Regions from separate parts of the Pradoshia sp. Z4_20 genome, predicted to be linked through region 1. Evidence: riboswitches for the same ligand, from Rfam matches in the RefSeq annotation. Region 1 holds a riboswitch; the other holds the start of a gene.
What was found. Region 1 has a riboswitch for glycine ahead of gcvT (glycine cleavage system aminomethyltransferase GcvT). Riboswitches for the same ligand answer to the same signal wherever they lie in the genome.

Region 1 (16,302 bases):
GGCCAGAATAGCGGTGCGCGCCGCTTTAACAGGCCACTTAATCTTAACTACGATGCATGCCAGTGATGTATTGGGTGCAGTTAGAAGGCTTTTGGAATTTGGGATAGACAAGGAGGAGGCAAAGCAAACTCTTTTAGGTGTAACCTCCCAAAGATTATTGGAATTGCACTGTCCTTTTTGTAAGGGTGAATGCTCACCGTACTGCCTTATGGAAAAGAGCAGAGGGCGGGTAAGTGTGCATGAAATGATTTATGGCAATGAATTGGCGAAGGTTTGGGCAGAGATGGAGGGAGATGATGTGAACTTTCATTATCCGGAATTATCTTCTCTCATCAGCAAGGCTGTTGCCTATGGATTTGTGGATCAAAAAGAGTATGAGAGGTGGGTGCATGAGGAGTAATCTAAAGTCCCGATGGTCTTGCAGGGATCAGGCGAGATTTCTTCAGGAATTGGGCGATTTATTGGAGAATGGCTTTACTCTTTATGAGGGTATTGAATTTTCTCTTATTCATGGAAAAAAGAAGTATCGAGAAGAAATTAAGGATGCATTGGAACTATTGAAAGATGGCCATACTTTTAGGGACTTTTTAGAATGGCTCGATTTTGAACAAGAGCTCGTTGGTTTAGTATCCTACGGTGAAAAACACGGACAGCTATCCAAATCCTTGCAGAATGGAGGCGAAATATGGCTTAAGAAAAGTGAGGATCGCGCAAAACTAAAAAATTTATTGTATTACCCAGTCTTCCTACTTGTTTTTACATTTACCTTGCTGCAAGTATTTACAAATTATTTGTTGCCAAAATTCTCAAGTATGTATCAGGGCGCAGGGCAGGAATCAAATATATTCTTAAAGTTATCCGTTTTACTGGCAACCCTCGTTAACAATCTTCCATTTTTTATCATTGTGCTCCTAACCATGCATTTGTTTATATACCACTATTATTTAAAAAAACTATCCAAAATAAAACAGGAATTACTGATGAATAAAATTCCGTTCCTGCGTTCTTTTAGAAAGCTTTCCACAACGTATTATTTTTCTATGCAGCTGGGCTCATTATTAAAGGGTGGTATTTCGATTATTGATGCGTTAACGATTATGAGTCAGCAGGATCCAAAAAGTTTAGTTAAGGAAATAACCCATCACATGATTAAAAGTCTTCAGGAGGGAGATTCATTAGAAAGCATTAGTGGGAATCTCACAATTTTTATGAATGATTTTGAGCGAGTAATCAGCCATGGGCAAAAAAATAGTTTATTAGGAGAAGAACTTCTTTACTACAGCAGATATCTGTTAAATGAGATGGAGATGCAGACTGAAAAATATATAAAGGTGGTTCAACCATTAATGTTTGGCCTTGTTGCCATTTTAGTGATCCTTCTGTATTTGGCAATATTAATGCCAATGATTTCATTGATGAATACGATATAGGAAGGTGTTTTTGATGAAATACAAAAATGAACAAGGTTTTACCTTGATTGAGATGTTGATTGTCATGCTGGTTATATCAGTTCTATTGATTATTACAGTACCCAATGTAATGAAAAACCAGGAAGCAGTTAATAGTAAGGGATGCGAGGCATTCGTAAAGATGGTTGAGGGACAGGTACAAGCCTATAAATTAAAGGAAGATACGCTTCCGACGATGGAGAAGCTTATCTCTTCTGGTTTTTTAAAAGAGGATGTTAAATGTCCGGAAGGAAAAACCGCGGTGATTTCGGATGATGGGACTGTAACTCTTCAGGGACAATAAAAATGGAAAAGAACGAAGAAGGGTTTACGTTAGTAGAGGTGTTGATTGTACTTGGATGTCTGACGTTAATGCTGACTATAGCAAGTGCGGTTACAAGTAAAATGTTTGAAACATATGAACAGCAAGCATTTTTAAATCAACTGGAGAAGGATATTTACTATGCTCAGGTCTATGCAATGGAAAATAACACGTATGTCTTACTAAGATTTGTAACTGACCAAAATGAATATTCAGCTTACTCATACAAAACAAACAGTCATATTATTTCGACTCAGAAGGCCGAATCAATCAAGTTTAAAAAAGTTGGCAATGTGCCAATTACCTATATTCCAGCAGGAAATATCCAAAATCCAACAACAATCTATTTAACCGATAAAAATGGTAAAACGATATACAAGCTTGTCTTTCAATTAGGGAGGGGGAGATTTTATATATCAAAAGTATAAAGAGCATGGATATGCTATCTTGGACCTGCTGATTTCGTTTGGAATACTTATCTTATGCTGCTGTTTATTGCTTCCGGCATATATGGAAAGCATTACGCTAAAAAATGACTTAAGAATGGAGGAAGCCGCTCTTAATAGATTGTTTGAAAATTTAAATGAATATCAGATAAACGGCCGTCCACTGTTTACTGGACAAGCAGAGATTGAGGGGAAAGCCTATACTTTTTATCTTGAAGGGAACGTTTATTATGCAGAGTATAGCAACTCAAAGGATAAATTACAGAAAGTGTATGAAAAGCTGCCTGAAAGATGATGGCTTTACTTTGGTAGAGATATTATTTGCTCTTGGTTTATTTTCGTTATTAAGTGTCTTTATGACGAGTGCACTTGCCAGTATAACAGACTGGCATGTCAGGGATACGAACACAAATACAAGGATGGAATGGAATATCTTTATACGTCAATTGGAACGAGAATTTCAAAAGACAAAAGACTTTGGAGTACCTAAAAGCAATGTCCTTTTACTTGATAAAAGTGGAGAAGAAATAACATATGAAGTCTATAACAATATGGTAAGAAGGCGAGTGGATGGCGCTGGGCATGAAATGGTCCTTCAAGATATTAAGAGCTTTCATGTTAAAAAAGAAGGAGAGTCACTGATCATATCTGTGACTCTTATAAATGGTGATATGTATGAAAAACGGCTGTTCAAACGATACAAATTTGAACCTTCTTAAAAATGAACGTGGAATATTTATGCCTGTTGCTTTATTGTTTTTTTCGGTTATTTTTATCATTTGTATGTATTCGATAGGAAATATGGCTCAGGAAGTGAATTATCATAAGTATCAAACCGAATGGTTAATTACCACCTATCTGGGTGATACGGGTACACATGCTGCAATCTTAATGCTTGATGATGATAGTGTTCCTGAGACAAAAGGGGAATGGATTTATTATAATGGAAGAATAGGCTATCATATAAAACCGCTTGAGAGAGGGTTCTATGAGATCTCATTGGATATTCAGACTGATCATACGGTGAGACGGGAGACGATTACGTACTCAATTGAAGCAAAGAAAGTAGTGAAATGGATAGATAGTTAGGAGTTAGGGGGAGCGAGATGAAAGCCATTTATTTAATTGGATTTATGGGAGCTGGGAAAACGACTGTGGGTAGGGCTCTCGCTGAAAAAATGCGTTGTCCCTTTTATGATAGTGATCAGACGGTGGTTGAACGTACAGGAAGGTCGATTCCGCAGCTCTTTGATGAAGTAGGTGAAGATGGATTCAGGGACCTAGAACAGCAGGCGTTGCAATCATTACCTATCGAAAATTGTATCATTGCGACAGGCGGGGGTATCATTCTTAGGGAAGACAACCGGAAATATATGAAGGAAAAGGGAACCGTTATTTGGCTCCATGCCAATCCGACAGAAATCATAAAAAGGCTCGAGACTGACTCATCACGCCCTTTATTGTCCGGAAATAAAGAGGAACAAATAGTGCAGCTTTATCAAAAGAGGGTTAACCTATATAAGTTAGCTGCTGATTTACAGGTTCATACGGACAGAAAAACAAAAATGGAGATTACAGAAGAGATATTAATGAAAATCACCATAAACTAGCCATCTTTTTTAGAAATTAATGAATAACATCCATGATAAATGGAGATACTTCTGATGGGTGAATGTCGATGAAAACAAATGATTATATAAAATTTTTAACAATTCAGTGGTTAGTGTATATGAAGCAGCCAAAGGAAGTACGTAAAGAGCAACGCCGTCATCATAGAGATGATCGGCCGCCATTAATGAACCATTGGTTCGGAATCATTCCGTTATCAATTGAAATGCTCTTTAAACGTAAGGCGTAATAAAGTTTCTTTAAAAAAGCAGTGGATTTTTTTGCAACCCACTGCTTTTTTGTATTCATTTTTATATCTTCATCAAAGATTAAGCTTTATTCTAAACTATTGTTTAGTTGATGCGAGAATTCAGCCTTAACTTTAAATACCTCTTTTAGATAGCCTGACCGCTAAGATAAAAAAGGCCGCCATTTATGAAGCTGACACGGATTCTGGGTTCATATTGCATTCGTAATGCTTCTTTTTCAAGGTCATACATGTGAGTTTCCTCTTCTTTTTTATCCTCATAAAAATGGTTCAGTAAACTCAAATCTTTATTCCAGCGCACGAGAGCCTCATCAGCCCACCCATGGTCATCCTGATTAATTTTATTTTGGATATAAGTTTTGATACGATGCAATCCGCTTTGATACCGAATAATTGGTGTAAGGGTAAATGTATAATCAGATATTTTAGGTGTAAGCGACAGTTTATCAGCTGAATCAATGAAATTTTCAACGAAAAGACCGTTAATCAGGTTCAATCCTATTGAAAAGAATAAATCCTTTTTTCGGTCGCATTCATAGGAGATATTAACATTTACACCTAACCAAGGAAATAAAGGCATCTGACCACTAGTCACTTTAATCTCCTCAAATAAGCGGATATGCTTCGATAGTCTTTGGGCAGATGCGAATATTTGGTGCAGGCGAGGGGATCCGAAATGTATGAATTCCCCTTTTAAATCAGGAGGAGCTGCCTCTTTGTCGAGGATAAACGTTAAGCTCATCGGATTAGGCACTCCGCCAACTTTCTCGAGATAATGCCAATAAAAAGGTCGGTTCATCAGTTCTTTATCCATATCAATTGTCAACTGCACAGTTAGATGACCTGGCCCTTGATTGATGATTTCGCATTGATTGGCTGTGAAAAATTGAACGAGAAACTCAAGAATTTCCTGTTGCTGCATGTGAAGGCATCTCCTTTTTTAGATCTTGAGCAAGCTGTATTAAAGACGTGAGATTATCCATTTTAACCTTCATCTCACCCTCTGTTTTTGATTTATTGAGGATGTCAGTTAAATGCTCTTCAAGATTCTTAACCTCCAGCCTCGTTAGAATATCATCAAGTTCCCCAACGACACGTTCAAATAATTGAATTTTTTCGTAGAGAATTTTCATAATATGATCCTCAATGGTATTCCTGGTCGCAAAATTATAGATTCTGACATCTTCTGTTTGTCCAAGTCTGTGAATTCGGCCGATTCTTTGTTCCAGTCGCATCGGATTCCAAGGTAAATCAAAGTTTATAATATGATGGCAAAACTGCAGGTTAATTCCTTCTCCACCTGCTTCTGTAGCAATTAAGACTTGTGCTTGTTTTTCGAACAGTTCTTTCATCCAGTCCTTCTTACTACGTTTAAATCCGCCGCGGAATGGAACAGAAGTGATTCCATTTTGCTTAAGAAACCACTGCAAATATAATTGCGTGGCTCGATACTCGGTAAAAATGATAACCTTATCTTTTATAGAATGAATCAATTCAAGCGCTTTTTTCGCTTTTGAATTGCAATCAACCAGTTCGACCAGGTTGATAAGGTTATGTATGGCTTCCTTAAAGCTTAGTCCGGCATCCGGGTTTCGATCGAGCATATTTTTTAACGTAAAGTAGACGGCTTCCCTGCTGCTGCATGCCTCACGCTGAAGGATTAAAGAAGAAAATGTACTCCCGATACCCTCCGGCAATTCTTTCCTAAATGAAGAAACTCCATCATATAGATCCTGTTCCTTTTCGGTGAAATCTATAAAAATTGTTTCAACCTTTCTTTTTGTCCACTCAATGCCGGTATCCTGGCGTTTATTTCGAATCATCACCATATTAACCAATTCTTTTAAATAAGCATCATCCTTTAATGAACGTTTCTTAGCAGAAAAGCGTTCATTAAATTTGGCATAGCTTCCTAAATGCCCTGGCTTAAGCAATGATACAAGATAAAAAATTTCTTCTAGCTTGTTTTGAATAGGGGTTGCCGTTAACAGTAGACAGAACTTTCTCTGGACTTTTTGTACAAACTCATAGTTTTTGGTTTTATTGTTTTTTAACTTGTGAGCCTCATCTATGATGACAATGTCATAGGTTTGTTCGAGTATGGCAGAACGATGAGGCTCTCGTTTAGCAGTATCTATGGAAGTGATTATACATTCAGAATCCCACCCATACCCCTTTCTGTATATGACAGCTGGTATGTGAAACTTCTGATTAAGCTCCTGTGCCCATTGAGATACGAGAGAGGCTGGGACTAGTATTAGTATTTTGCTTGCCAGGCCCCGAATCATATATTCCTTTAAGATCAGACCGGCCTCTATTGTTTTACCAAGACCTACTTCATCAGCTAATATGGCTTTACCATTCATTCTTTCAATGACTTCGGTAGCAGCTTCGAGCTGATGGGTTAAAGGTGTAAATCCTGATAAATGCTTTGGTGCAAGGAGGCCGTTGAAATCTGGAATCAGATTATGCTTTTCGGCATCCAATCCGAGTTTAAAAAGGGAGTAGCTGCACCAGGGGCCATCCTCCATAATCTTTTCCTCAAGCTCCTTTTCCCAATCTTCATCAAAATAGACCTTTGGTGTTAAACTCAATGTGAATCCCAACTTTCTTTATTTAAGCTAGTTAGATAAATGCTTGTTTGTAATTTAACTAAATTCAATAGAATTCTCTTACCTTATATAGGTATAGGTGGTGTCATTAATTTCTAAACAATAGTAGGAGTTTAATCTCCGGCTAAAATCTGATTAAATGCTTTATGCGGATGGCAGAAAATTATAAGGAATTTATTCAGTGACGCCTAAACAATTTTTTTGCCCCAATAAAGCTGAGGTGTTACTGATATTTTTTTAGTTTCCAATCATTCATCGAGATAACGTAAATGTTGCCACCTGATAATTGTTGATGGTAGGATATAAATGTAAGACTATTTAGAAAACGGCTTATCTCTTGCTTTTTGTTTAGTATGACCAATTTACATAATTATATGAGCGAATGAAGGCAAGGGGAGAGACCGTATTTGCGGCACCGAAGGAGCAAATGGTGAATCCATGAATCTCTCAGGTACAGAGACTCTTGCTGGACGCATCTCTGGAGAGCGCTTCCTTTATTGTGAAGCCACCCAAGAGGAAACGCCGAAGTACGTTACCCGGCGGTAAACTTTCAGGTATCAGGACAGAGCCCCCCCTAATAAGGGAGGTTTCTGTCCTTTTTTTCGTGGATCGCTGAAGGATATATCGCTTCGGTCAAATGTGGAAAAGCGGCGTTTTACTTAATAAGTTAACAAGCAATCATTTAAATGGCATAACAAGCAAGAGAATCCGTATAAAACGAATATTTTAGGAGGGTAAGGATGGGAGAATTAAAGCAGACTCCGCTGATCAGTGTGTACAGGGAGTACGGAGGAAAAACAATTGATTTTGGCGGCTGGGAATTGCCTGTCCAATTTTCGGGCATTAAACAGGAGCATGAATCAGTGCGTACAAAAGCAGGCCTCTTTGATGTATCACATATGGGCGAATTCATGATTAAGGGTGCTGGGTCTTTACCATTTTTGCAGCTGATGATGACCAACGATGTCAGTAAGCTGAAAACGGGCCGGGCACAGTATACTGCTATGTGCTATGAGAATGGCGGAACGGTTGATGACCTGATTATTTATAAAAAAGGTGAAGATGATTATTTGTTAGTTGTGAACGCATCTAATATTGATAAAGATTTTGAGTGGTTAAAAAAGCATGCGAGCGAAGATGTAGAACTAAAAAATATATCGGAACAAATAGGGCAATTGGCATTACAGGGACCGCTTGCAGCTGATATATTACAGAACCTTGCAGAGGAAGTAGATCTCAATACCATTGGTTTCTTTGCTTTTCGTGAAGATGTCATGATAAATGGCATTAGTGTACTTGTTTCAAGAACTGGCTACACCGGTGAAGATGGATTTGAATTGTACTGTAAGAGTGAAGATACAGTGAAGCTTTGGAAAGATCTTTTAGAATTCGGTAAGGATAAGGGATTGGTTCCATGTGGACTTGGGGCAAGAGATACGCTTCGGTTTGAAGCAAAACTTCCTTTATATGGCCAAGAGTTATCTCCAAAGATTACACCTATCGAAGCGGGGATTGGGTTCGCTGTAAAAACCGATAAAGAACATTTTATTGGTAAGGAAGTTTTAAAGGAACAGAAGGAAAATAGCGCCCCTAGAAAGCTTGTCGGAATCGAAATGATTGACCGCGGTATTCCGAGACATGGGTACCCGGTTTTCGTTAAGGATGAAAACATCGGGGAAGTGACCACTGGAACACAATCCCCAACCTTAAAGAAAAACGTAGGCCTTGTCCTGATTAATGTAGAATTCGCTAACCTTGATGAGGTAGTCGAGGTTGAGATACGGGGAAAAAGATTAAAGGCGAAAATTGTTAGTACTCCATTTTATAAACGCACTCAGGCAGGAGGAGTAAAAAAATGAAGCATCGTTATTTACCAATGACAGAGCAGGATACTGAACAGATGTTAACAGCGATTGGTGTAGAATCAATCGATGACTTATTTTCTGATATACCTGAAAAAGTAAGGTTTAAGGGTGAATACAAGCTAAAAAAAGCAAAGTCTGAATCAGCACTTCTGAAAGAATTAACTGAGCTGGCCGAGAAAAATGCCAATCTCAGGACCCATAGTTCTTTTCTTGGAGCGGGAGTATATGACCATTACATGCCAGTCATCGTTGATCACGTTATATCAAGATCAGAGTTTTATACCGCTTATACACCGTATCAACCGGAGATTTCCCAGGGAGAATTGCAGGCTATTTTTGAATTTCAAACGATGATTTGTGAACTGACCGGAATGGATGTGGCGAACTCCTCCATGTATGATGGGGGAACTGCTCTGGCCGAGGCAGCCATGCTCTCAGCAGGACATACACGTCGTAAGAAACTGCTTGTTTCAGAGACAGTGCACCCGGAATCACGGGCTGTTTTATCCACTTATGCAAAAGGCCAATATCTTGAGCTTGAAGTTGTCCCCTGTAAAAATGGAGTGACGGATACAGAACAATTGGCGGGTATGATGACTGATGAGGTAGCTGGTTTTATTACTCAATATCCAAACTTCTTTGGCCGAATCGAAAACTTAGCTGAAATTGAACAAATTGTTCATGAACATAAAGGAATGTTAATTGTTTCAAGTAACCCACTTTCACTTGGTGTCTTGAAACCGCCGGGTGATTTTGGTGCAGATATTGTCATAGGGGATGCACAGCCGTTCGGAATCCCGGCTGCATTTGGCGGACCTCATTGCGGATATTTTGCAGTTACTTCTAAGCTGATAAGAAAAGTACCTGGACGTTTGGTTGGCCAAACGGTTGATGAGGATGGGAAGCGTGGGTTTGTATTAACCTTGCAGGCGAGGGAACAGCATATTCGTCGCGATAAAGCGACCTCGAATATTTGCTCTAACCAAGCATTAAATGCTCTCGCAGCCTCTGTGGCAATGACTGCGTTAGGTAAGAAAGGCGTGCAGGAGATGGCGCTTCAAAATCTCCAAAAAGCGCATTATGCAAAGGAGCAATTAAAAGCAAATGGACTTGAAATTGCCTTTGAAGGACCTTCTTTCAATGAGTTTGTTGTTAAGTTAAATGGTTCTGTAGCTGCAGCTAATAAAATGCTCCTACAAAAAGGCATAATTGGTGGTTATGATTTAGCTTGTGATTATCCTGCCTTAACCAATCATATGCTTGTGGCAGTGACGGAGCTGCGTACAAAAGAAGAGATTGATAGATTTGCACAGGAATTGGGGGATTTCCATGAATAAACAGGATCAGCCATTAATATTTGAACAAACCAAGCCGGGCCGTATCGGCTATTCGTTGCCGGAAATGGATGTTCCGGAGTCAGCATTAACTGAGCTTTTGCCTGAGGAGTTCATTCGCACAGAGGAACCAAAGCTGCCTGAAGTATCCGAGTTGGATATCATGCGTCATTACACGGCACTTTCGAGAAGAAATCATGGCGTCGATTCCGGTTTCTATCCGCTCGGTTCCTGTACCATGAAATATAATCCGAAAATTAATGAGAATGTTGCCCGTCTAAATGGATTTGCACATGTTCATCCTCTGCAGGATGCAGAAGCTGTACAGGGTTCTTTAGAGTTAATGTATGATTTGCAGCAAAGTCTAAAGGAAATCACAGGTATGGACGAAGTCACTTTGCAACCGGCTGCGGGAGCGCATGGAGAGTGGACGGGATTAATGATGATTCGTGCCTATCATGAGGCGAATGGTGATTTTGACCGCGTAAAAGTAATTGTTCCTGATTCTGCGCATGGTACGAATCCTGCCTCAGCCACAGTTGCGGGATTGCAAACTGTTACCGTGAAGTCAGGTCCGGATGGTTTAGTAGATTTGGAAGATTTGAAGAGTGTTGTAGGGAAAGATACAGCAGCCTTAATGCTTACAAATCCGAATACACTGGGGCTTTTTGAAGAACAGATCATCGAGATGGCCGAAATTATTCATGATGCCGGTGGAAAACTATACTATGACGGTGCCAATCTGAATGCTGTACTATCCAAGGCTCGCCCGGGTGATATGGGATTTGACGTTGTTCATCTTAACTTGCATAAGACATTTACTGGACCACATGGCGGCGGTGGGCCAGGTTCAGGGCCGGTTGGGGTTAAGAAGGAGTTAATTCCGTTCTTACCAAAACCGCTTATTGTAAAAGAAGAGAATGGCTATCAGCTTGATTACAATCGTCCGCAATCAATTGGCAGAGTAAAGCCGTACTATGGAAATTTTGGAATCAATGTCCGTGCCTATACGTATATTCGGTCTATGGGACCAGACGGATTGAAGGCAGTAACGGAGTATGCTGTCTTAAATGCAAACTATATGATGAGAAGATTGGCAGAGTACTATGATCTCCCATATGATAAGCACTGTAAGCATGAGTTTGTTATCAGCGGAAAACGTCAGAAGAAACTTGGTGTTCGGGCTCTTGATATTGCCAAGAGATTGTTAGACTTTGGCTATCATCCACCAACCATTTATTTCCCTTTGAATGTGGAAGAATGCATGATGATTGAGCCAACAGAAACAGAATCAAAAGAAACACTGGATGGCTTTATTGATGCTATGATTCAAATTGCCAGGGAAGCAGAGGAGAATCCGGAAATTGTACAGGAAGCACCACATACAACGGTAATCAGCCGTTTGGATGAGGCACTGGCTGCTCGTAAGCCTGTATTGAGATATCAAAATTAATAAGAATAAATTTTAAGCAGCTATCATGACCAGATAGCTGCTTTTTTAGAAGAATGAAGTGGTTCAGGATAGGGAGGGAAATACGATCGAAAATATATTCTGCCTTTCAAATGAAAGAATCATGCTGAGAGAAATGATTAGTAGTGATTGGGTTGATGTACATAAATACGCATCACAGGATATAGTTTGTCAGTATCAGCCATGGGGACCGAATACGGAAGAAGAATCGAAAAAATTCGTGAGCCAAGTAATCGAGGATTCAACACAAAAACCAAGAGCAAGGTTTGTCTTCGCAATTATTTATAATGGAAATATGATTGGGGCCGGAGAACTTACAATACGAAGTTTCACTAATAAAGCTGGAGAAATTGGCTATGTTGTTAATCCGGATTATTGGGGAAAGGGAGTGGCGACAGAAGTCGCGTCTTTGTTAATTGAATTTGGATTTAAGGAACTGAACCTGCATCGTATATTTGCAACCTGTGATCCAAGAAATATAGGTTCAGCTAAGGTGTTGGAGAAAGTCGGAATGGTTAGAGAAGGAATCATTCGCGACCATTTGTTCATGAGAGAAGGCTGGCGAGATTCATTATTATACAGTGTTTTAGAACGGTAGCCTGAGATTAGAGTATCGTTCTAATTTCGATTATTCAGTGCCAATCAGGTATAATGGATAAAAGCATCTCTCAAGTTGAGAATCAGCTAAGTAACCGAAAAAGAGGAACATACATGACTGAACATAGCTTCAATGATTTTAACATAAGTCCCGAAATTATTCGGGCATTAAGTAAAATGAATTATTTTCAACCGACAGAGGTCCAGCAAAAGGTGATTCCAATTGCGATTGGTAATCAGGATCTTATCGTAAAAGCACAAACTGGCAGTGGGAAAACAGCTGCGTATGGAATCCCGATTTGCCATCATATAGAGTGGATTGAAAATAAGCCTCAGGCACTTATCCTAACCCCGACCAGAGAATTGGCTGCGCAGGTGAAGGAAGATTTAACGAATATTGGCCGATTTAAGCGGATTAAAGCAGCTGCTGTTTATGGAAAGCAATCATTTGCTAAGCAGCAGCTGGAGCTTAAGCAAAAAAATCATATTGTTGTTGGAACACCTGGAAGAGTGTTGGATCACATTCAAAAAGGTACATTAAATGTTGATGAACTTCGCTATTTGGTAATTGATGAAGCAGATGAAATGTTGAATATGGGCTTTATTGATCAGGTTGAAGCCATTATAAATGAATTACCTAAGGAACGAATCAGCATGCTGTTTTCAGCAACATTGCCGGATGATATTCAAAACCTATCCAATCAATATTTAAAAGAACCAATCTTTATTGAAATTAACAAAAAAGAGATGACGACTCAGTTGATCGAACACTCTTATTATAGGGTCAAGCATGAAAAGAAAGCGGAGCTGCTAAGGAAAGTTACGACGATAGAGAATGCGGATAGCTGCATCGTTTTTTGCCGCACACAGGAACAGGTAAACAATCTGTTTGATACATTGGTTAAATGGGGGTATTCATGCGGTAAAATTCATGGTGGAATGTATCAAGAGGACCGCTTCGATGTTATGAATCAATTTAAACGGGGTGAGTTTCGATATTTAATTGCCACGGATGTCGCTGCGCGCGGAATTGATATTGAAAATATTACACATGTCTTGAATTACGATTTTCCAGTGGAAAAGGAATCCTATGTACATAGGACGGGAAGAACGGGCCGTGCGGGACATACGGGAGTAGCCATTTCTTTTGTAACTCCTTTTGATGAAGAATTATTGAGAGAGACAGAAGAATATATAGGCTTTGCTATTCAGGTAAAAGAGGAGCCAACTGAAGCAGAAGTAGAAAAATGCAGGCCGAATTTCGAATCAAAAATGTTCGAAAATGAGATAAAGGAAGATAAAACGACCGAATTAAACAGTGGAATTATGAAGCTGTTTTTCAATGGCGGCAAGAAAAAGAAATTGAGAGCTGTCGATTTTGTGGGGACAATTGCAAAAATTGAAGGCATATCTGCTGAAGACATTGGAATTATCACAATTCAAGACCAGGCTACATTTGTTGAAATATTGAACAATAAAGGTCCAATCGTCTTACAGGCTATGAAGAATAAAACTGTTAAAGGAAAGAAATTAAAGGTATATGAGGCATTTGAATAATAATAGGATGCTCACCGATCTAAACAGCCCTTCCGAATCGTTCGGAAGGGCTGTTTTAATTAGATCCATCCTAAAGATCTAATCATCATTCTTGATAACCAAATCAGCTCGTTCTAGCGGGGTAACTTTCTTTATATAATACTCTTCTGCTTTCCAGTATCGATTTTGAAATTTATCGATATTCTCCTGTGTGGTCTTGCTTTCACGGCTGAATCTAGTTACTCTGGAACGATCTAGATAAATCATAAAATCAAAGAATGCTCTCCATTCTTTTCTTTGCAGAAATATACCTTCAACGATAATGAGGGAAGTTGCTGGAATCTGGATTACTTGCCATTTTTGCTTATCAGTGGTGGGGTCATATGCAGGGAGGAGTAACTCAGTTATTTCTTTAATTGATTGAAAAAATTAGCTCTTAGCCTCTCCGCGTCCCATTGGAGTCGGTAATATTCAATCCATTCATCGTGACCAGTGTGATAACGTTTATCTTTATCTACAATAAAATCATCAATATGAAAAAGGTGAAATGATAGACTCTGTTTCTCAAGTGACTGTTTCATTCTTTTGGTAAAAGTCGTCTTCCCAGAACGACTGAGGCCATCAATACCAAGAATAAATCTTTGTCCTACTTTAAGTTCGGGTAATTGATTAATTAGATTTTGTATATAATTCCCCATGTATTTCCTTGCCTCCTGTACTTTGAAATTGTCCTCACTTAAATAAAAGAATTTGATTTTTCCGTTATTTAATCTCCTTTAGAAATATTTTCCTTTATAATTATAGAAAAGGCAATACAAAGGAGGCGGTTACGTGGATATTGCTAGACATTATGAACAGATGCCACCCACTTTTCAAAAGTTACAGAAACTGCAGGACAATCTTGAAAAAGACGGGTATTCTTTAGATTCACTTGGACTAATGCTGGACACGGAGGATCAGAATTATTTCGTCACACCATGCGATGTCATTACATTTGCGTCTACCGGAGCGGATGGGATTCATTTTGGTTTATTGACTGATTTTGGAGCTGTTACTGATTTGGAAGAGGCCTATGTGGTTTATGTTAGCCCTATGGATTTTGGATCAGCTGTTTTTTTGGCTGCTCGTAATTTAAAGGAATTTACGAATCTCCTTTTCACGATGAAGGATGCGATCGAAATCGGAAATTTTCTTTCGATTGAGATGGCTGATGAAGGAGAAGAAAGTGAAGACAAAGCGGAATACGAATATGATGAAGAAGAGTTTTTACAAGAGAGGAAATATGTACTTGGAAAATTAAAGGAATCATTAAATTGTACGGTTATTCAAGATGTAAAGTCATATTATAAGAATCTATTTAAGGAGAGAAAACAGCAAATCGCTATACATACACAAGACGGGATTGGGGTGATTCCGATAAGTAATCAACCAATCACACGCGATAAATACGAATTAGAAGAGGATGTGGAAATTGACGTTCAAGATTTACAGGCATACTTTCAGAAAGCTTCCGTAGAAAATAAACTTGCTTTTGTCAGAGATGCACAAACTCTTGGCATTATAATGGATGATGAAGAAGTCCGGGAGTTCGTTTTAAGTGAGCTAAGGGGACTTGGATACAAGATTGAAGCGGATCGATTACAACACAGTAATGAATCCGATTAAAGAGAAAAGTTTTCCACATATCTGAATGGGTATATTAATAAGTAGCCTCCTTTTGTGGAAGAATATAAAAATTATTAATATCGAGTTAGAGGGAGAATAATGGATTTACTTTTATCAATTATATTGCTTTTAGTCATGCTTTTAATATCGAATATTATTAGCCACTATATTCCATCCATCCCCACCGCTTTAACTCAAATAGCTTTGGGGATTTTATTTGCTTTATTCATACAGGATCTATCATTTGAGTTAAAAGCGGAATGGTTTTTGCTTTTATTTATTGCACCGCTATTATTTAATGATGGACGTCGATTTCCACGCGATGATTTATGGAAAATGCGCTGGCCAATATTGGCCAATGCATTTATTCTTGTTTTTTTAACGACTATAATTGGCGGATATTTTATTAACTGGCTGATTCCCAGTATTCCGTTGGCCGCTGCTTTTGCTTTAGCAGCTATCCTTTCTCCAACGGATCCAGTAGCGGTGAATGGAATTGCCGAAAGGATTTACTTACCGACGATTATTTTACGTCTTGTTCGAGGCGAATCGTTGATTAATGATGCGTCTGGTTTAATTGCCTTTAATTATGCGGTTGCTGCGGTTGTAACAGGTTATTTTTCATTGCGGGAGGCAGCAGCCGATTTTGTTTATGTGGTCATTGTTGGCGCGATTGCTGGTATTATCCTCGGATTATTAGCTATCCTAATCCGTTATTCACTAAGAAGACAAGGGATACAGGATGTTACCTTTTATTCTTTGCTGCAATTTGTAACGCCATTTATTGTTTATATTGTTTCAGAAGAAGTCCTGCACGCCTCTGGTGTAATTGCTGTAGTAGCTGCAGGTATTGTTCATTCCAGTTTAAGTGAAAAGACTGGAATGAAAAGTGCGGAGGAACAGGTGGTCACTGAGAATATGTGGTCGATCATCTTGTTTGTACTCAATGGAGTGGTGTTTTTATTATTGGGTTTGAGTTTGCCTTCTTCTATGAGAGCAACGGTAGAGAATCCTCTAATCAGCAATTGGCTTGTGCTCGGTTATGTCCTGGCGATTGGTTTGGCTATCATGATTATCCGAATTGTTTGGTCCTACTGCTTCTTAAGCATGGGTTATTACATAACTAACAG
Region 2 (16,302 bases), on a different contig from region 1:
CGGCGTTTTCGCCTTTATCTATAATAAAATCTATATTAAAAACCTAATTACAAACGGCTATCGCCCTGTTTATGCTGCCGATCGAGAAATATTAATCAAGAAACAGCTATTAGCTGCTTAAAGTTATTGGTCCCTTAGCCTTAAGGGACCATTTCTATTACAACCCCATCTACTCATCTCTTTTCATTGGAAGAACCAATTTATAACCTCAACCACCCTTTCTAATCTATCTACTCTCGAAAAAATATACCTGCAACGAATGATTGACATAAAATACAGCCATCTTATAGAATGAAACAGTCACTCATTTATATAGACCAGTCATTATACTTGAAAAGAGGGATTTCATGTGAGTGCAAAAATGGACTCGCGTCAAAAAATTTTAGAGGCTGCTACTCGCCTTTTCAACATACAGGGATATCATGCAACAGGCTTAAATCAAATTCTGAAGGAAAGCGGTGCCCCTAAAGGGTCTTTATATTATCACTTCCCTGATGGTAAAGAACAACTGGCCGTAGAAGCAGTCAATAAAATGGCCGTTCAAATTGAAAATGATATTAAGCTGGCCATGAATCAGTATGATCATGCCTTAGAGGCATTCCAATATCATATTGAAAAAATCGCTCAACATTTCAATAAAAATGACCTTTTTGAAGGTTTACCAATTGGATTATTGGCAGCGGAAACTTCCTTAATGAGCGAACCTTTACGCAAAGCGTGCAAGGCAGCATTTGAAGGCTGGGAAACACTTTATTATGATAAAATGCTTCAAGATGGCTTTGAACCAGAAAAAGCGCACCGTTTAAGTCTATTGGTTAATTCAATGATCGAAGGAGCCATCACCCGTTCGCTAACCAATTTAAATGGACAGCCTTTACTAAACATCTCTAAATGTCTGCCCGATATATTAAAGAAATAAGCAAACATAAATGTATATCCTTAATCAGCGTATTATATAGACTGGTCTAGTAATTATACATAATGAAAGGGGAATATTATTTGAGTAATAATCATGCTACAAATTTAGAAAATAAGCAGATTAAGCCACTTCCAATCGTGATTGCTATTATGATTGGTGCTTTTATTGGACTCTTCAGTGAAACTGCCTTAAATATGGCTTTTACAAACATTATGGATGACTTTCACATTGGTCCCCATGTCGTTCAGTGGTTAACAACAGGATATTTACTTGTACTTGGGATTCTTGTGCCTGTAACTGCATTACTGCTCCAATGGTTTACTACCAAGCAACTATTTAGTGCCTCCCTCATTTTTTCAATCGTAGGGACCTTAGTAGGAGCTATGGCACCTAACTTTGCCATTCTTCTATTAGCACGTGTCATTCAGGCTATAGGAACAGGTCTATTACTACCGTTAATGACAAATGTTATTATGGTTATATACCCACCTCATAGACGCGGAACAATTATGGGGATGATGGGGCTTGTCATTATGTTTGCACCTGCTGTCGGTCCAACCCTATCAGGATTAATCGTAGACAGTCTGGGCTGGCAATCGATTTTCTGGCTATGCTTACCTTTGCTTATTTTTACATTCGTATATGGTCTCATCTATATGCAAAATGTATCAACCATCACAAAACCAAAAATAGATATTCTGTCTATTATTCTTTCATCCATTGGTTTTGGAGGAATCGTCTTTGGTTTCAGCAGTGCCGGGGAGGGTGCTAGCTCATGGAGCGACCCAGCTGTTCTTTTACCGATTATTGTTGGGGCACTCAGCCTTATCCTATTCTCTTTCCGCCAGTTTAAAATGGAACAGCCAATGCTTAATTTACGCGTATTTAAGTTCCCTATGTTCTCTATTGGACTTTTAATGGTATTCCTGGGTATGATGATCATCTTATCCTCATCCATTCTATTGCCTATGTACTTAAAGGGCGGAATGTTATTGTCAGCTTTTGCAGCCGGCCTTGTCTTATTGCCTGGCGGTATTGTGAATGGAATTATGTCACCAATTACGGGGAAATTATTTGATACCTTCGGGCCAAAATACTTGGTTATTCCCGGTTTTGTATTAACAACAATATTTACCTACTTATTTACTAATATAACAACCGAAACTACCCAATTAACGGTTATCATCTTGCACACATGCATGTTGATTGGGGTTGCCATGATTATGATGCCTTCGCAAACAAATGGGTTAAACCAGTTGCCAAGACAGTATTACCCTGATGGAGCTGCTGTCATGAATACACTTCAGCAAATAGCAGGGGCGATTGGGACAGCAGTTGCTGTTAGCATCATGTCAGCTGGCCAGGCAAGCTATTTGGCTACGGCTGATCCCAATAATCCGCTTGCTGCCTCTGAAGCTTTGACAGCCGGTGTCCAAAACGCCTTTCTATTTGCGTTAATTGCCTCCATAATCGGATTGGTAGTTTCTTTCTTCGTTAAGCGTGTAGATGTTTAAGAGTATATAGAATAAGAGGGTGGCAAAAATCGGTGCCACCCTCTTTTTTATTTATTAATCTAATTACATAACAAAATCTCTCTTGTAAACCCAATCTTCTTCGCTTGACATCGATCCTGTATAGTTAAGCCAGCTTCCTTAATCATGTCATCAATTCGTTCCCCGGTAACAACAACAATTCTGTCTGCAATGCGATTGGCATGCGTTAAAATGGATAATTGTTCCTCCGGGCTCGCTGTATGGCATAAATTATAGGGTAAATCAATAATAGCTGCATCGTAATAGTCGGTAACTTCCTCAATTGCCCCTATTGCAATATCACAGCTATATCCAAAATGAGCTACATTTTCTCTGGCGCCAATAGCTGGCAATGGCTTGATATCACGTCCACATATCGTAATCCCCATCGACAAGGCTTCTACCAATACATTCCCAATTCCACAGCATGGGTCAATCGCTTTCACACCAACAGGGTTGGGAACCGCGATATTAGCAACTGCTCTTGCCATTCTAGTACTGAGAGCTGTCGAATACTCTCGTGGTTTCTTCTGATGATGCAACCAGATCGCTTCATTTTTTTCATAAATACCTACATACCATTTACCGCCGCAAGTAATGATGCCAAGAACGATATCCGGCTTCTCCAAATCAGCTTCACCCTGGATTTTTAATCCGATTTCCCGTTCAATCTTTCTTCGTTGACTAAAGCTAACTTTATCCTCTAGATCATTCGTTTTCACAAAGATTGTTTTGAATGTCTGATCCGGGAAGGAAAGTTTGTCTGCCTTGTGATAAAGGGCCTCCAAACTATCCCCTTCGGTCAGTACTTCTATTCTTTCCCTAATAAAGGGACTTCGGCTTGGATCGACTTTTCTTGTACTTTTAAAAACAAAATCATCAGGATTCATATCAAACAACGCCCTGAATTCCATTTTGCATAAAGGTTCTTCCTCTGAACTGCATGCATATGTGTATATAAAAATTGGCTCCACCAATCCCATTCTGTTGTATTCTCTTCAACAATCTATAAAAAGCTTATATCACTCTATTATAATGCATTTTTATAGGAAACTAAAATCCCATCCATTATAGTTAAGAATATACCTCACTTGAAGGAGGCACCAAAAATGATTATTGAAATGGACGAAGAATCAAAAAAGTGGATTTCATCAAAAGGAGATCAAGTAACCATTAAAACGTTGGATGTTAAAGCCTGCTGCGGACCCGGTGTTCAAGAACTTGTAGCATTGCCTGGTAAACCTAAAACTCTGAATCATTATTATCAAATTACATCCGATCAAGTATTATTTTATATTCATAAAAATGTACGAAAAAAGGAAAAACTGATTCTTACATTATCGGGCATTCCTTTCCTAAAATCCCTCTCCGTTAAGCTTCAATAATTCGCTTTTAAACATAAAAAAACAGGTAAAGAGACCATTTATTCGGACCCTTTACCTGCTAATTTTTCACATCGTTTTCATCAGTTCTTCCTCTGACTGTTTAACCAATTCTGCTTGTGGTATTTTGGATAGATTAATCCATTTCATGATGGAAGCCACCATAATCACTACACCTAACGCAAGCATGATAATGGATAGAACACCGTTCAATACATTATATCCACCTGCATCCGGATTCAAATAGACATTCTTAATCATCCAGAATCCACCTACATTAACCGTAACATATAGATACGCCAATGGGACTAAGCATGTCAGCATATACCAGCGTTTCTCTGCAATTTTCAAAACAACTGTAGCTCCGACAATCAATCCGATTGACGCCATCAACTGGTTGGATACTCCAAACAGTGCCCAGACGGAACTGATATCTCCAGAGAATAATAGATATCCCCAAATAAAGCAGGCTAATGCACTGGCAAAAATGTTAGCCCCAAGAGAATCTGTTCGTTTCAAAGGTTTAATAAAGTCTCCGAAGAAGTCCTGGATGAGATATCTGGCAACCCTGGTTCCTGAATCAATCGCTGTTAAAATAAATACCGCCTCAAACAGAATTACGAATTGATAGAAATAGGAAGCTAAGTGTTGGAAGAATGGTACACTGGTGAAGATTTCCGTCATACCAACAGCAAGTGTTACGGCTCCACCTGTTCTTCCTTCAAGGTCCATATCTACTGCTTCTTCCAATCTATCTAAATGGACTGTTTCCATTCCTAATGTTGAATAGACCTCAGGTGATGAGTTTATCGCAAAATAATCACCAGGCTGAAGAGCAACTGCAGCAATCAATGCCATAATAGCCACTAAACATTCTACTAACATCGCACCAAAGGCTATGCCTTTAATATCGCTCCAACGGCTGACCATTTTCGGAGTCGTACCTGAACCAACAAAAGCATGGAAACCTGAAATGGCACCACAGGCAATTGTGATTGAAATAAACGGCCATACTGGGCCGGCCACAATTGGTCCTCCACCGTTAATGAAATCTGGAATAATAGCAGGAAACTCAACTGAAGGGTTAACGATAAATACACCAATAATAAGTGCTGCGAAAACTCCTATTTTCATGAATGTACTTAAATAATCACGTGGTGCAAGCAATAACCAAACAGGAAGTGCAGCAGCGAAAAAGGCATAGACTGGTAAAATAATAGCAAGAGTGCTCTTTTCAAGCGTTAAGAAATCGCCTAACCATGTTCCCTGAATTTGTGGACCAAAGAAAATTGCTAGCATAATTAAGATAAATCCAACGGTCGTCGGGACTTTTAAATTCCCTGTCTTTTTATGATAGATTCCCACTAACATCGCAATCGGAATTGTAATCCCTACCGCAAATGTACCCCATGGGTTTCTTTCAAGTGCTCCAAGTACAACCAATGACAAACCTGCCATCGTAATTGTGATAATGAATAGCATGGCCAATCCAGTACAGAATCCCGCTACAGGCCCAAGTTCTTCTTTTGCTACCTCGGATAATGATTTACCATCGCGGCGCATAGAGGCAAAGAGCACAACTGTATCATGAACTGCTCCTCCAATTACTGCCCCAACCAATAGCCAAATCAGTCCGGGTAAATAACCAAACTGAGCTGCCAAAATCGGACCAACCAATGGGCCTGCAGCAGCAATGGCTGCAAAATGGTGTCCAAATACCACCCATTTATTTGTTGGCACATAGTCCTGACCATCCTCAAGCTTTTCAGCTGGTGTTGGTTTATCATTAGATAATTTCAACACCTTTGCCGCCATAAATGTCCCATACAAACGATAGGCTATTAAAAGGATACAAATCGAGCCGATAACAATTGTAATCGCATTCATTTTAGTGTTCCCCCTTTTTTTGCATACGTATTATACTATCATAGTATCAAATGAAAACACTTACACCTCATTTTCAAAATGAACCGCAAAATAAATGGGATGAATTACAACTTACAACTAATGAATAGCAAATCAATCCTATAATCCTAGTAATTGTTTCAGTTCCTTTACATAGGTTCGACTGACTGGAACCTCGGAACCATCCGACATACGTAAGTTATAGGTTGAATTAAACCATGGTAATATCTCCACGATATGATCGATATTCACAAGATAGCTCCGATGTACCCGAAAGAACTGTGTCCGGGGCAATTTTTTTTCCAATCCAATCAGTGCCTCACTTACTTTATAAAGATGATTAACAGCCCGGATTTTACACTTTCCTTCGTATGATTCTAGGAATACGATATCATTGCATGTAAGCAATATAATTTTTTCTTCTGTCATAACAGCTATTTTTCCCTTACATTGAAGATTACTGGTATCTACTTTTCCAGGCTCCTTTGTGTGTAAATGAAGCTTTTTAACTTTGTCCAGCATCTTATGAATACGTTCTTCACTGAAGGGTTTCAAAAGATAATCTACCGCATTTACGTCAAAAGCCTGAAGAGCATACTCGTCATAGGCAGTCGCAAAAACGATAGCTGGAACCGGGTTCAGTCCTTCTAGTTTAGCGGCTAAATGTAATCCGTTCTCTCCCGCTAATTCAATATCTAAGAAGACAATATCCGGCTTTAACAGTGGAATATCATGTAATGCATCTTCTATACAATCACTTTCACCCAAGACCTCCACTTCTCTGCTTCTTGCTAGTAAATATTTTAATTCGTCCCTGGCTAATGGTTCATCATCCACTACATAGGCTCGCAGCATCCTGCTCGTCACCTCCTTTACTTTCCAGCGGGATTAAGATATTAACAGTGGTGCCCTCACCCACTTTGCTATCAACCTTAAAATGGGCTTGGTTATTATAAATACCTTTTAAGCGTTCACTAATATTAAAAATGGCTGTACCGTTTCCACCGGCTGACGGTACAACCTGCTTGCTCAGACTTTTCAATCTTTCTTCCACAATCCCCTGTCCATTATCCGCAACAATCATTCTCATATAATTGCCATTTGAGCACACTTGTATATTAATTTTCCCAAACTGTTTTCTTTGTGGAAATGCATAATGAATCGCATTCTCTACCAAAGGCTGCAATAAAAATGGGGGAATCAATACATTTTCTAATCCATTCTCTATATCAAAATTAACTTCATATTTATGAGGAAAACGTGTTTGCTCTAAAGATAAATAGGCTTTTACATTTTCCAGCTCTTTTTCTAACGGGATCAGCAACTGTCTGGCTCCCTGTAAATTGCCTCGAAAAAATAAACTTAATTCCAATAGTAGTTTACGAGCTTTATCAGGATCAGTCCGGCATAAGGCAGATATCGTATTTAAACTATTAAATAAGAAGTGTGGATGAATCTGAGCCTGCAGGGCTTTAATCTCAGCATCCTTTAAAAGCCTCGCCTGCCGTTCCGCTTCTGCCAGCTCAAGCTGAGTTGAAAATAAATTAGCCAGCCCCTCTGCTAACTGCTGCTGAACTCTGTCTAATTTATCCGGCTTTGTATAATACAATTTTAAAGTTCCAGAGATTTCCCCCTTCACTTTTAAAGGGAGGACGATGGCAGCTACGAGCGGACAGTCCTTATGCCTGCACTCGATTTCCTCCTTCGATTTGGCTATTGAAACATATCCTGATTCAAGTACTTTTTTAGTCAGCCCAGTACTCGGCTTCACGCCAGGTTTATGATGATCGGAGGCTGCCCCCAAATGTGCAAGAACCAAATGTTCATCCGTGATAGAGACAGCATCTGCATCGGTTAAATTAAGCATAATTTTTGATATTTCTTTGCATGATTGGGTGTTTAAGCCCTGTCGAAAATGCGGAAGAGTCTGGTCCGCAATTAAAAATGCCTGATTGGTTTGATTCGCACGCGCTATCTCCCCATCACGTTTTATAGACTGAACGATCAGCATAAATAATAGTGTTCCGAATCCATTCATGGTGATCATTGGTAAACCGATAAACTGCACGAGGCTCCATGCATGCTCAAGAGGTTTGGCAGTCGCAAGGATAATCACCATTTGCAAAGCTTCGAGGGACATCCCAATTCCTGCAGCAAACAAAGGAGTTATCTGACCCCCGCTCCTTTTTCTTCTGTTGCCTATATACCCTGCCAATATTCCGGCCAGGATGGTAGAAAGGGCGCAGGAAAAGGCTGTAAACCCTCCCAATGTATAACGGTGTATACCGGCTATCAGACCAGCTCCTCCTCCAACAACGGGACCTCCCAATAATCCGCCTATCACAACACCCATCACTCTTGTATTAGCAATGGCACTATCTTCTCCAATAGCTGAAAGCCATCTATTCTCTTCAACCATAGAATGATAAACTTCTATTCCAGTATAATTACTAATAACCCCAAACATGCCGAATAATAGAAATAATTTCAACTGCTCATTTAGATTATGGTCTGGGTGAATGATTTGGCGAAAGGAATTCATTTTAGAAATTAAAAAGGCTACAATGACAATAATGCCTACCTTTTCAAGCATAATTGGGACTAAATCTAACATAGCCATCTCCCCTGGTTAGCGAACTTTCCATCCTCTTCTATAATTGTTAATTCTCCCTTTATTATATTTGAAAAATTAAGAAAAACAAAAAGATAGCCCTTTCATTACTATTGTTATATTAAATGCACACTTCTATTATAGTTTCATCCTTTAAATCCCTTGACACAGTTTACAATGAAATTATATTCTTGACTCTGTGACTCTATTAAAATTCATTTTTATTCACAGCTCTGCTCTCCGTTTTGCAATAGCAGCAGTAACGTCTTCTCACTTGAGTAAACGATTCTGTATGTCTTGTTATACGGGGTTCAGAAAGCTAATTAAACTTCAACAAGGAGAATCGTTATGTGGTTTATTTTTTCACTACTAACAGCTTTAGCATGGGGTGGTGCTGACCTATTTTATAAAAAGGGATCAGACAGCAACGACAAGTACAGCCATATTAAAATTATCATCATGGTTGGTCTTGTCATGGGAATTCATGCAACAGCCTATATGATTATAAAAGATATACAGTTCAATCCAATGGAGATGATTCATTATTTACCAGTATCTTCTTTATACATCCTTTCCATGGCATTTGGGTATATTGGTTTGCGCTATATTGAATTGTCTATCGCCTCACCAATACAGAATTCCTCAGGTGTCGTAACAAGCATTCTGCTCTTCATCTTTTTCACTCATGAGCTAAGTATCATTGAAGTACTTGGGATTATCATTATCACTCTTGGGATTGTGGGAATTGCCGTTCTGGAAAAAAGAGCAGAAGATGAAGTTCGTCGACTGAATTCCGAGCATATCGATAAAAAATACCAAATTGGTTTCTTGGCTATTATCTTCCCAATTTTATATTGCATTATTGATGGACTTGCTACATTTGCGGATGCCATCTATCTGGATGAATTGAATCTAATCAGCGAAAATTCAGCTTTACTTGCGTATGAATATACCTTTTTCCTATGCGCTGCCGTATGTTTTATCTATCTTCGCTTTATAAAGAAGGAATCCTTCCATGTATTTAAAGAGCGCGATAAAGGGATAGCAGCTATTTTGGAAACGATTGGTCAATTTTTCTACGTATTTGCCATGGCATCAGGCTATGCAATTATCGCAGCACCATTGATTGCTTCTTACAGTATCTTTTCAATTATCCTGTCACGAATCTTCCTAAAAGAGAAGCTGACTAAAAAACAATACATGATCATCGCAGTTGTTATCTTCGGTATTATCCTGCTGGGGATAGCGGATGAACTCTAAATTTGAATTTGCCTTTTAATAATGTAGATTAAAGACCAAATCCCTTATGGATTTGGTCTTTTTTTCAGAATGAATTGTGCTACTGCTAAGATAAACATGAAAAAGAGAGCTTTCGATTCTGGCCTTCCCCTTAACCTCACTGCCATGCTTATATATCTGAAGGAATACTCCTCAAGATGTTTAAATTAGTAAACAAAAAAAGAGAGAGACCTAGTACCTTTCTTTACTATTTAATACTTATTGTAATGGTTTATCAGAACTGAAGCTTGTTTAGTATCATTAATTGTTTGTTCAAAAGCATATGGGTTAAATATATTTCAAGTAAATCTTGGTCTCTTCCATATGCTTCAACAAATCATTTAATTACATGTACTTAGTTTGACAACATAATAATTTAGTGATAGCATTTTTTCCATAACATTTTTTCAGAATTATGTTAATAAGGTAACATACTCTGATAATTGATAATTTAATATAGCACGCTTTGATCGCTGTGGATAAAACTATGGCGGGAGCAGCTTCTGGAGAGACTGTATTTATACAGCGCCGAAGGATTCACAATCTCAGGCAAAAGGACAGAATGGTAACGATTTTTGTTATTCTTGCCCTTTTAGAGATTGGAGACAACCAATCTCTTTTTTTATTTTCCAATATCAATAGTGAGGTGAGACATAGTATCTAAATCAAGCGAGAAAAATGATAAATATCTATTTTACTAGGTGCCTGTTTTAGACATCTAAGATTAAACGGGGGCATGCAACTTGGCTAAGCAAGAGTTAAAAAGGGATTTAAAAAATCGTCATGTACAATTAATAGCAATTGGGGGCACAATTGGAACCGGCTTATTTTTAGGCTCCGGAAAATCCATTCATTTAGCCGGTCCATCCATCTTATTTTCTTATCTGATTATCGGAGTAGCTCTATTTTTTGTTATGAGAGCACTGGGTGAATTACTTTTATCCAATACAAATCATACATCATTTATCGATTTCGCAGCTGAATATTTGGGTCCATGGGCTGGATTTGTGACTGGCTGGACGTATTGGTTCTGCTGGATTATGACAGCCATGGCTGATATTATCGCTGTTGGTTTATATACACAATACTGGTTTGATATCCCGCAATGGGTGCCTGCCATCATCTGTTTAGTAATTCTATTAGGATTAAATCTATTAACCGTCAAACTGTTTGGTGAGTTGGAATTCTGGTTTGCGATTATTAAAGTCGTCACTATTGTTGCACTAATTGTCGTAGGAATCGTACTGCTTGTGATTGGATTTGAAACAGATAGCGGAACTGTTTCTGTTTCAAATCTTTGGAATCATGGCGGCATGTTCCCGAATGGAATATCAGGGTTCTTACTATCACTGCAAATGGTTGTCTTCTCCTTCGTAGGTGTTGAACTGATTGGTGTATCTGCTGCGGAAACAGCTAACCCGCGCAAAAACATCCCATCTGCTATCAACAAAATCCCGGTACGGATTTTGCTGTTTTATGTAGGTGCCTTATTTGTTATTTTATGCATCAATCCTTGGGATCAATTAAGTGCAACAAGCAGTCCATTTGTAGGTGTCTTCGCCTTAATCGGTATTCCAATGGCGGCAGGTATTATCAACTTTGTTGTATTAACATCGGCAGCCTCTGCTGCAAACAGCGGTTTATTCTCAACCAGCCGGATTATGTACAACTTAAGCAATCATAAAGAAGCACCAAAAAGATTCTCAAAATTAAATAAGCACCATGTACCGAGCAATGCATTATTAACTTCTACTATTGTAGTTTCTGTCGGTGCACTGCTTAGCAAGCTGATACCAGAGCAGGCCTTTACAATCGTTACAACAATCAGCGCCATCTGTTTCATTTGGGTATGGAGCATTATTTTAATCTCGCATATCAAATATGTAAAAACAAGACCTGATTTAAGGGCTAAATCTACATTTAGAGCTCCATTAACACCAGCTATAAATTATGTAATCCTAGGTATGTTTGCTTTCATATTGATTGTGATGCTCATTGCTGCGGAAACACGTTTAGCAATGCTGCTTACACCATTATGGTTTGTCTTATTGATTATCATATATAACTTTCATAAAAAGAAGAGACTAAGATAATAGAGCAAAAGCAAAAATAATAATGCACTCCAGTTGTTAGATTACACTTAACAATTGGAGTGCATTTTTTTCTATAGTATTCTATGGTTGAATGAAAACTTAGTACAGCTCGGTACCGAATTGAGCAAAATAGTTTCAATAAACTATTTCCTTTATTTATGATTCTCAAGTTGCTCTTTCTTCTGAGGTATTTTTACTGTGAAAGGCTCAAGCTCCACTGTATCTAAAAATGAGTTAAAATCAAATTGCAGAATGGCATGATCCATTTCAAAATTGGTGATTTTTTGAACCATATCCCCTTCATACACAACTTCTCCACTTAAATCAAATACTGATTGAAAATGCATTGTATCTTTATTAAGGACTTCAACATGATTCCGATGTATATAAAATGGCCAATCATCATCCAAATCAATCCGTGGGTCTATTATATTAAACTGATAACCTAAATTATGCAGTAAACGATCATAGTTCTCTCCCTTAAGACTCTTAGGAAATCCAAGTACTTGATAATCAACAATCAATTTATCCTGCTCATGTTTAATACTGTTAACTCGGATTGCCTTATTTGAACGTTGACTTTCCAATGTAAAGGAAGTACCGGTCGCTAAATCCTTCTCCGCTAAAGGTTCTAATCGTTCTAGATGTGGATAGAACGTGATGGTTTTAACATCTTGATTTAAATTCCCTATTGTAGATCGTCTAAATTCACGTACTTCTCCATCTATCCCCTTATTAAATCTTACACTGTTTCCAATATCCAACTCTTTCCCTTTATGGTCAGTTGCCTTCCATATGTATATCTCATCCTTCTCATACTCTGTGTTTGTTTCAAACATAACAGTCGAGGATATTCTGCCAAAGAGCAATTCATTTACTTTAATTTGAACATTTTCATTCGGATAGTTTTTTGTGTAATCTATTGCGGTAGCTTTATTCTTTTCTTGTGAAATTGGAATCGAGAATCTCCAGTCTCCATCAACTCCGTTTATAGAATGGATTGTGAGTGGCAGAGTGTAATTCTCTTTAAGCTCCTCATACGGATAATTTAAAGTCATTTGAAAATCATACCCATCTCCTTTTTTCTTATAAACAGTTGATTGCCCATTGAACCAAGGATCAGCATCCCCTTCATAGTTCTCAAAGTTTTCATCCATACTTAATTCTTCGCTCTCTTCGTTACTTTGCTTTTTTATATCGCCATCCACATGTCCAGTAATCGATACAATATATCCATCAAAATAAGCACTTGTCAGGGTTACATTAATCCCCTTTTTGGTACTAGTTTTATTTAATTCAGTAACGAGGTTTTGTTCGGCTAATTCTATTCCAAGCGGATCATTAAAGTCTTTAAATATTCCGCCGACTATAGGAGCTTTAGCCAGCACTTTGTTCAACGACGGTATGATAAATCCTGAACTGATGGTCAAAGATAGAATCGCTATAGAAGCCACACCACCATACAGGAGTTTCTTCTTCGGTTGCCGTCTCTTTTTTTCATGTACCACCTGATTTAGACCATCATCAATAGCCTTTAACACTCTCTCTTTAGGTACTGGTATTTGGTTGAATGCATTCTTTAAATCCTTTTCTTCCATAGTCGAATCCCTCCTCATTCAAGATTTTTTTTAACGCCTCTTTCCCTCTGCTTAAATAGGTTTTAACGGTTCCTTCAGGTATTTGCATAATGGTGCTGATTGTTTTAATAGAATAATCATGATAATAAAATAAAAGAATACTTGTCCGATAATTCTCTTTAATTTGGGCCAAAGCATCCATTATTTCTCCGCAATCGAATTCTCTCTTTTCCTCCGATTGCGGAATCATACCGATTAATATTTCATCCGAAAAAGGTATAACAGTTCCTCTCTTTTTGACCACTTGGCCAGCACAACGAATGATAATTTTTGTGAGCCAAGTCATGAAGTACTCAGGATGTTTTAAGGAATGAATAGAGATAAAGGCCTGATAGGTTGCGTCCTGAACCACATCCAATGCATCCTCCTGATTATTAACATATATATAAGCTGTTCGATATATTCTTTCATAATGCTGTTTAACTAATCGTTCAAAACTCTTTTTATTGCCCTTTATTGCTTTCTTGACCAGCTTCTGCTCCTCCTTATAATTCACTCTCTCGCCCCCTTCTGCCTATTAGTGATGAATTCTCTTGAAATGGTTTCAAATATTGGAAGTTTTTTATTTTTATTTAGGATACTTAGCACACACGTTAGATTTATCTAGTTTCACACTACATCAACCAGCTTCACATTACCTTTATTTTTTAGAAAAATAATCCTACTAAAGCACCCATGATATTAAAAATATTATCTATCTACTAAGCCCTCATATATAAAAAAAACGTACAAAAAAACAGCCTTACATTCATAATTAAATGTAAGACTGTTTGAGGTTTATTTTATAAGGTTATTGGTTGGAATTATTCGTGTTTGTGCATATCGATGACCATACGGCCTTGGATTTTACCTGCTTCCATTTCTTCAAAAATATCATTTACTTCATGTAAGCATCTTGTTTCAACAATTGGAACTACTTTTCCCTCTGCTCCAAATTGGAAAGCCTCTTCTAAATCCTTACGTGTACCAACTAAGGAACCAACAATTTGGATACCGTCTAATACGGTTTTCACGATAGCCAAATCCATTGTTTCAGGAGGTAATCCTACTGCAACAACTTTAGCAGTAGCACGAACAGAGTTTACTGCCTGGTTAAAGGCAACTTTAGAAACAGCCGTTACAACAGCAGCATGAGCTCCACCAACTTTTTCCTGAATCCATTCACCTGCATCACCATCAGTTAATGGATTACATACAAGGTCTGCTCCTACTTCTTTTGATAGCGCCAATTTATCATCATTAATATCCACTGCGATTACTTTCGCATTGAATACATTTTTCGCATATTGAATGGCAAGATTGCCTAAACCACCGCAACCATAAATTGCAATCCATTGACCTGGTTTAATATCGGAAACTTTGATTGCTTTGTAGCAAGTTACACCTGCACAAGTAATACTGCTTGCTTGAGCTGGGTCTAATCCTTCAGGAACTTTAACCGCATAATCCGCTTCTACGATACATTGTTCAGCCATTGCACCATCAACAGTGAAGCCTGCATTTTGTACGCTGCGGCAGAATGTTTCATTTCCTGTTACACAGTACTCGCAAGTTCCGCATCCTTTAAAGAACCAAGCAATGCTGACACGATCTCCTACTTTTAAACTTGTCACATCGTCTGCGATTTCTTTAACGATTCCGATTCCCTCATGCCCTGGAACTCTTCCTGGAACTGCGCCGAAATCTCCTTTTGCTACGTGCAAGTCTGTATGACATACTCCGCAATATTCTACATCAACTAAAGCTTGACCGGGTTTTAACTTAGGAAGCTCCTTTTCAACTAATTCTAACTTACCAGGGTTCGTTGCACTCACTACAGCTGCTTTCATTCCAATCAATCCTCCGTATGTATATTAAATTGCTCAATGTTTCACATACTTATTATAATTATAATAGTTAGCAAAGTAAATACATATTGAACGATTTTATATATTCAGATTATTAAAATATATACATCTCCAACTAACTTCCACAAATACGACTAAATTACGTGTTTTAGCAGAATTGTATACTCAGAAATGTATAATACACCTCAAAATCCAATACACCACGTGTTGCTTTCTTACTAATAAATCCATAAACACTAAAATGGCCATTCCATTTGAAGAGAAGGCCATTTTAGTTTCTATATATGATTATCATATTTGCATTTGTACAATGATTATTCAGCTTTTACTAATATTTTAATATGATTTCGTTCGTTTAATAAACCTTCAAAGCCTTCTTCAATCACATCATCCAACTTAATTCGTTTGGTAACGAGTTTGTCAGCTGGGAAGTAGCCCTGAGCCATTAAATTGATAACAGCAGGAAATATATCACGGTATCCAATAATACCGTTGATTGTACGTTCTTTCATAACAATATCGTTTGGATGAATAGACGCTTCTTTTTCAAAAATACTAACAATCATCGTTTCACCATTAAATTTAGTTGAATGAATAGCTTGTTTTAAAACAATCGGTACTCCTGTTACTTCATATGAAACGTCAACACCGCCATTTGTCAATTTAGTTAATTGTTCAACGACATCACCCTGATTCGGATCGATAGCAATAGCACCAAGTTCTTCTGCTTTTTGCCTGCGTTGTTCTGATAATTCTACTGCATAAATTTCAGCCGCACCAGCTGCTTTTAACGCTTCAATAACTAATAAACCAATTGGTCCTGTTCCAAATACCGCTGCTTTATCGCCAACTTTAAGTTTACTTTGTTTAACAGCGTGTACAGCAACAGCTGAAGGTTCTACGAGTGCCCCTTGTTCAAATGAAACATTTTCAGGCAGCTTATGTAACATATGTTCCGGTATAGAAGCGTATTCAGAGAATCCTCCACCGCCTCCTGCTAAACCATAAAAGCCCATTAGCTCACATAGATTATATTTTCCTTGTTTACAAGCTTCGCATTTTCCACAGGAGTAGACGGGCTCAACTGTAACACGGTCA

Region 2: it holds a riboswitch for glycine, as region 1 does, so the genes downstream of both, AC4BHP_RS14700 (amino acid permease) here and gcvT (glycine cleavage system aminomethyltransferase GcvT) in region 1, are expected to answer to the same signal.

What each region holds. Positions count from the first base shown of each region.
Region 1 is NZ_JBZAJD010000001.1:341,488-357,789, forward strand. Features, by position in the region: gene comGA (competence type IV pilus ATPase ComGA) at 1-400, shown strand, start outside; gene comGB (competence type IV pilus assembly protein ComGB) at 390-1,430, shown strand; gene comGC (competence type IV pilus major pilin ComGC) at 1,444-1,752, shown strand; gene comGD (competence type IV pilus minor pilin ComGD) at 1,755-2,198, shown strand; gene AC4BHP_RS01660 (hypothetical protein) at 2,218-2,511, shown strand; gene comGF (competence type IV pilus minor pilin ComGF) at 2,489-2,935, shown strand; gene AC4BHP_RS01670 (hypothetical protein) at 2,955-3,305, shown strand; gene AC4BHP_RS01675 (shikimate kinase) at 3,323-3,826, shown strand; gene AC4BHP_RS01680 (YqzE family protein) at 3,895-4,074, shown strand; gene AC4BHP_RS01685 (YqhG family protein) at 4,220-5,014, opposite strand; gene AC4BHP_RS01690 (DEAD/DEAH box helicase) at 4,992-6,623, opposite strand; glycine riboswitch at 7,087-7,177, shown strand; glycine riboswitch at 7,181-7,272, shown strand; gene gcvT (glycine cleavage system aminomethyltransferase GcvT) at 7,445-8,563, shown strand; gene gcvPA (aminomethyl-transferring glycine dehydrogenase subunit GcvPA) at 8,560-9,906, shown strand; gene gcvPB (aminomethyl-transferring glycine dehydrogenase subunit GcvPB) at 9,899-11,356, shown strand; gene AC4BHP_RS01710 (GNAT family N-acetyltransferase) at 11,478-11,972, shown strand; gene AC4BHP_RS01715 (DEAD/DEAH box helicase) at 12,086-13,528, shown strand; partial or broken gene AC4BHP_RS01720 (kinase) at 13,607-14,205, opposite strand; gene AC4BHP_RS01725 (hypothetical protein) at 14,339-15,172, shown strand; gene AC4BHP_RS01730 (Na+/H+ antiporter) at 15,272-16,302, shown strand, end outside.
Region 2 is NZ_JBZAJD010000007.1:34,377-50,678, forward strand. Features, by position in the region: gene AC4BHP_RS14655 (hypothetical protein) at 1-121, shown strand, start outside; gene AC4BHP_RS14660 (TetR/AcrR family transcriptional regulator) at 362-919, shown strand; gene AC4BHP_RS14665 (DHA2 family efflux MFS transporter permease subunit) at 1,000-2,433, shown strand; gene AC4BHP_RS14670 (TRM11 family SAM-dependent methyltransferase) at 2,493-3,434, opposite strand; gene AC4BHP_RS14675 (CC/Se motif family (seleno)protein) at 3,561-3,836, shown strand; gene AC4BHP_RS14680 (carbon starvation CstA family protein) at 3,903-5,720, opposite strand; gene AC4BHP_RS14685 (LytR/AlgR family response regulator transcription factor) at 5,859-6,593, opposite strand; gene AC4BHP_RS14690 (sensor histidine kinase) at 6,568-8,352, opposite strand; gene AC4BHP_RS14695 (DMT family transporter) at 8,698-9,609, shown strand; glycine riboswitch at 10,121-10,198, shown strand; gene AC4BHP_RS14700 (amino acid permease) at 10,371-11,720, shown strand; gene AC4BHP_RS14705 (DUF4179 domain-containing protein) at 11,873-13,318, opposite strand; gene AC4BHP_RS14710 (sigma-70 family RNA polymerase sigma factor) at 13,269-13,853, opposite strand; gene adhP (alcohol dehydrogenase AdhP) at 14,161-15,186, opposite strand; gene AC4BHP_RS14720 (2,3-butanediol dehydrogenase) at 15,519-16,302, opposite strand, start outside.